Regions from separate parts of the Streptomyces sp. NPDC046759 genome, predicted to be linked through region 2. Evidence: riboswitches for the same ligand, from Rfam matches in the RefSeq annotation. Region 2 holds a riboswitch; the other holds the start of a gene.
What was found. Region 2 has a riboswitch for glycine ahead of gcvP (aminomethyl-transferring glycine dehydrogenase). Riboswitches for the same ligand answer to the same signal wherever they lie in the genome.
Positions count from the first base shown of each region.

Region 1: linked by a shared signal. The riboswitch ahead of gcvT (glycine cleavage system aminomethyltransferase GcvT) and the one ahead of gcvP (aminomethyl-transferring glycine dehydrogenase) in region 2 are both predicted to bind glycine.

Region 1 is NZ_JBEYYJ010000007.1:8,734-10,928, forward strand. Features, by position in the region: gene gcvT (glycine cleavage system aminomethyltransferase GcvT) at 1-1,022, opposite strand, end outside; glycine riboswitch at 1,179-1,276, opposite strand; gene ABZ919_RS11640 (AAA family ATPase) at 1,455-2,159, shown strand.
Region 2 is NZ_JBEYYJ010000061.1:1,561-3,755, forward strand. Features, by position in the region: gene gcvP (aminomethyl-transferring glycine dehydrogenase) at 1-1,428, opposite strand, end outside; glycine riboswitch at 1,605-1,698, opposite strand; gene ABZ919_RS41045 (PRC-barrel domain-containing protein) at 1,818-2,189, shown strand; gene ABZ919_RS41050 (DNA polymerase IV) at 2,111-2,195, opposite strand, start outside.

The sequences.
Region 1 (2,195 bases), on a different contig from region 2:
GCGTGCGCCGCGTCGACGTAGGCCATGGCGATCGGCTTGCCCAGCGTGGGGGAGGGGGCGCCCGAGGTGACCTCGCCGATCACCTTGCCGCCGGCGACGACGGTGTACCCGGCGCGCGGGACCCGGCGGCCCTCGGCGATCAGGCCGACGAGCACCCGCGGGGGAGTCTGCTCGGCCCGGGCGGCGGCCTCGACGAGCGCCGCGCGCCCCACGAAGTCGCCCTTGTCGAACTTGACCACGCGGCCGAGCCCGGCGTCGAAGGGGGTCAGCCCGGTGGTCAGCTCGTGCCCGTACAGCGGCATGCCCGCCTCCAGGCGCAGCGTGTCCCGGCAGGACAGGCCGCACGGCACCAGGCCGACGCCCTCGCCGGCCTTGGTCAGCGCCTGCCACAGCTCGACCGCGTGCTCGGGCCGCACGAACAGCTCGAAGCCGTCCTCGCCGGTGTACCCGGTGCGGGCGATGAGCGCCGGGACGCCGGCCACGGTGCCGGGCAGGCCGGCGTAATACTTCAGGCCGTCCAGGTCGGCGTCGGTCAGGGACTTCAGGATGCCGGGGGACTCGGGGCCCTGGACGGCGATCAGCGCGTAGGCGTCCCGGTCGTCACGCACCTCGGCGTCGAAGCCCCCGGCCCGCTCGCCCAGGGCGTCCAGCACCACCTGGGCGTTGGAGGCGTTGGCCACGACCATGTACTCGGTCTCGGCGAGCCGGTAGACGATCAGGTCGTCCAGGATGCCGCCGTCGGCCTGGCAGATCATGGTGTAGCGGGCGCGGCCGACGCCGATGGAGGCGATGTTGCCGACCAGGGCGACGTTCAGGAACTCGGCCGCCTCGGGGCCGGTGACGGTGATCTCGCCCATGTGGGAGAGGTCGAACAGACCCGCCTTGGTTCGCACGGCCAGGTGCTCGTCGCGCTCGGAGCCGTAGCGCAGGGGCATGTCCCAGCCGGCGAAGTCGGTCATCGTCGCACCGAGCGCGCGATGCACGGCATCCAGCGCGGTGTGACGGAGTTCAGTGCTGCTCATCGGTCGGTCGTCTCCCAGGACACACGGACGGGGCGAGGAACGTTCCTCCCCATCTGTCATCGGAACCTGAGAGGTTCGCCACGACCGCCACAGGGACGATCACGGCTTGCACCTTGGGTGGAGCCACTGTCACAGCGGCCCGCTTTTCAGATGTGCCTCGCCCGCGCGGTAACGGGGCCTGAGAGATTCAAGGGAGGGACTTGCTCCTTCGGCGTCCCAGCGAAGGCTGCTGGGAACTCTCCCGCGCGGATTCAAGCGGCCGGTATGCAGTTGGCGGCCACATCATTGCACGCCGCGCCCCCGCCCGTCAGGGCCGCATCCGTAACCGACCTGTGGCAGGACGCGCACGAAACCACCGGGCATCGCGCATTACCTTCTCTTTACATCTGCTGGGCATGGATATGGCCGAGCGAGCAGGGGAGGACGACCACGGTGAACAGGACGACGGCCTACGCCACCGCCGCTGCCCCGACGACCGGCGCGGCGGTGCCCGGGCAGCCCTCCGCCCCGGCGCGCGAGCGCCGCTCCGAGCCCCCCGCCCCGGTCGTCCGCGACCTGCGCGACGGCGCCGGCCCCAGCCCGCGTGCCCTGCTCTTCGGCCCCCGGGACCTGGTCGTGGTCACCGGGCTGCCCGGCAGCGGCAAGTCCACCCTGATGCACCGGGCGGTCTGCGGCCGCCGCGTCGACTCCCAGGACGCCCGCGACCGCTTCGCGGCCCGCCTGCCCCGCACCTTGCCCTACGCCCTCTACCGCCCCTTGGTCCGCCTCGCCCACTACGCCGGCCTGCGCCGCGCGCTGCGCACCGGCGAAGGCGTCGTCGTGCACGACTGCGGCACCCAGTCCTGGGTCCGCGCCTGGCTCGCCCGTGCGGCGCGCCGCCGCGGCGGCACCCTCCATCTGCTGCTGCTCGACGTCCCCCCGGTCACCGCCCGCGAGGGCCAGCGGGAACGCGCCCGGGGCGTCTCCCGCTACGCCTTCGCCCGCCACCGCCGTACGACCGCCCGGCTGCTCGGTGCCGTCGAGCGGGGCGAACTGCCCGCGGGCTGCGGCTCGGCGGTCCTGGTGGACCGCGCGGCGGCGGACGCCCTGCAGCGGATCGCCTTCACGGCATGCGTCCCTGTCACAGCAACCCGCTAGCCTTCATGGTCAAGCAGTGGATCCCAGCAGGCGGTA
Region 2 (2,195 bases):
GGTGAGGTAGGCGTCGGTGCGCAGCAGCCCCTCGGGGAGGGTGTCCTCGGCGGTCGCGTCCAGCTCCTCGATGTCGCCCTCGACGCCGAAGGCGGACCACACGGCGGCCAGCTGGGCCCGCCCGGTGGTCTCGTCGCAGGAGGCGGAGACGTGGTCCGCGTCGACCAGATGGAGGTTGACGCCGTTCTGCCGGGCGGCGGCGACGACCTCGGCGGCCCTGCCCGGCACACGCGCGGTGACGGTGTCGAAGAAGGCGCCGTGGACGGTCTCCACGCCGCCGGCCCTCAGGCCCGCGGCGAGGATCGTGGCGTACCGGTGCGTCCGCCGGGCGATGGTCCGGAGCCCCTCCGGCCCGTGGTAGACGGCGTACATGCCCGCCATCACCGCGAGCAGCACCTGCGCGGTGCAGATGTTGCTGGTGGCCTTCTCGCGGCGGATGTGCTGCTCACGGGTCTGCAGGGCGAGCCGGTAGGCCTTGTTGCCGTCCGCGTCGACGGAGACGCCCACGAGCCGGCCGGGCAGGCTGCGCGCGAACTTCTCGTGCACCGCCATGTAGCCGGCGTGCGGACCGCCGAAGCCCATCGGCACGCCGAAGCGCTGGGTGGTGCCGACGGCGATGTCCGCGCCCAGCTCGCCCGGCGAGGTCAGCAGGGTCAGCGCGAGCAGGTCGGCGGCGACGGTGACCAGGGCGCCCAGCTCGTGCGCCTGGTCGATGACCGGCTTGATGTCGCGTACGGCACCGGAGGCGCCCGGGTACTGGATCAGCACGCCGTTGATCTCGCGCCCGGCGACCTCGGCCGGAATGCCCTCGCTGAGGTCGGCGACGACGACCTCGACACCGGTCGGTTCGGCGCGGGTCTGGATGACGGCGACGGTCTGCGGCAGCGCGTCCGCGTCGATCAGGAACAGGCCCTTCTTGTTCCTGCCCATGCGCCGGGACAGTGCCATCGCCTCGGCGGCGGCCGTGCCCTCGTCCAGGAGCGAGGCGCCGGAGGTGGGCAGACCGGTGAGGTCGGCGACGACGGTCTGGAAGTTCAGCAGGGCTTCGAGGCGTCCCTGGGAGATCTCCGGCTGGTAGGGCGTGTAGGCCGTGTACCAGGCCGGGTTCTCCATGACGTTGCGCAGGATGACGGGCGGCGTGAAGGTCCCGTAGTACCCAAGGCCGATCATGGAATCGAGGACCTGGTTGCGGTCGGCGAGCGAGCGCAGCTCGGCGAGCACCTCGGCCTCGGTACGGGCGCCCGGCAGGTCGAGGGCGTCGGCATTCTTGATCACATCCGGGACCGCCGCGGCGGTCAGCTCGTCCAGCGAGCCGTAGCCGACCTGCGCGAGCATCTTGGCCCGCGCCTCCTGGTCGGGCCCGATGTGGCGCTGCTCGAAGGGGATGCCCGCTTCGAGCTCCGAGAGCGGAATGCGGTGGGCGGTCATTGCGGAGGCCTCCTGGTCTGACGCGACCTTCGAAGGGCACCACGGCACGGGTGCCCCGACGGCCTCCCCCTCTGTCATCTCAACCTGAGAGCTTCACCGGACGCCCTGAGGGACGCCGGCTTTCACCGTCGGTGAGAGCGGAAGCCGTCGACACCCGCCCTGCTTTCCAGAGTGACCTCGTCCGTGCGGTACGTGAGCCTGAGAGATTCCGGGGAGGATTTGCTCCTTCGGCGCCTCCGAAGGATCGGAGGACTCTCCCGCACGGGGTCAGCAGCCGCTGTCAGCCTACCAGCGGGGTCAACGCCCGAGTCCTCGAGTGGCCGCCTCCTTGAATGTGCTCTTTCGTAGTGCTTACGGATGTATTGCGACCACGTGGAGGGAGAGGGACCGTGCAGACCGACATCGATCCGCGCAACCTGATCGGCCGCAAGGCGTTCGGCCGCGACGGCACCAAGATCGGTACCGTCGACGAGGTCTACCTCGACGACGCGACCGGCGTGCCGAGGTGGGCGGCCATACGCACCGGCCTGTTCTCCCGCGACGCCTTCGTCCCCCTGGAACCGAGCGAACTGGTGGAGGGTGCTCTCCACGTTCCGTTCGAACGCGCCCTGATCAAGGACGCCCCCGACTTCGGCGTGGGCCGCCACCTCTCCCCCGAACAGGAACTCCAGCTCTACCACCACTACGGCCTCGACGTCGGATCGCCGCCCTCCGTACCGGACCACGACTTCGGCAAGCTGGCGGGCTCGGAGGAGACGTGACCGAGA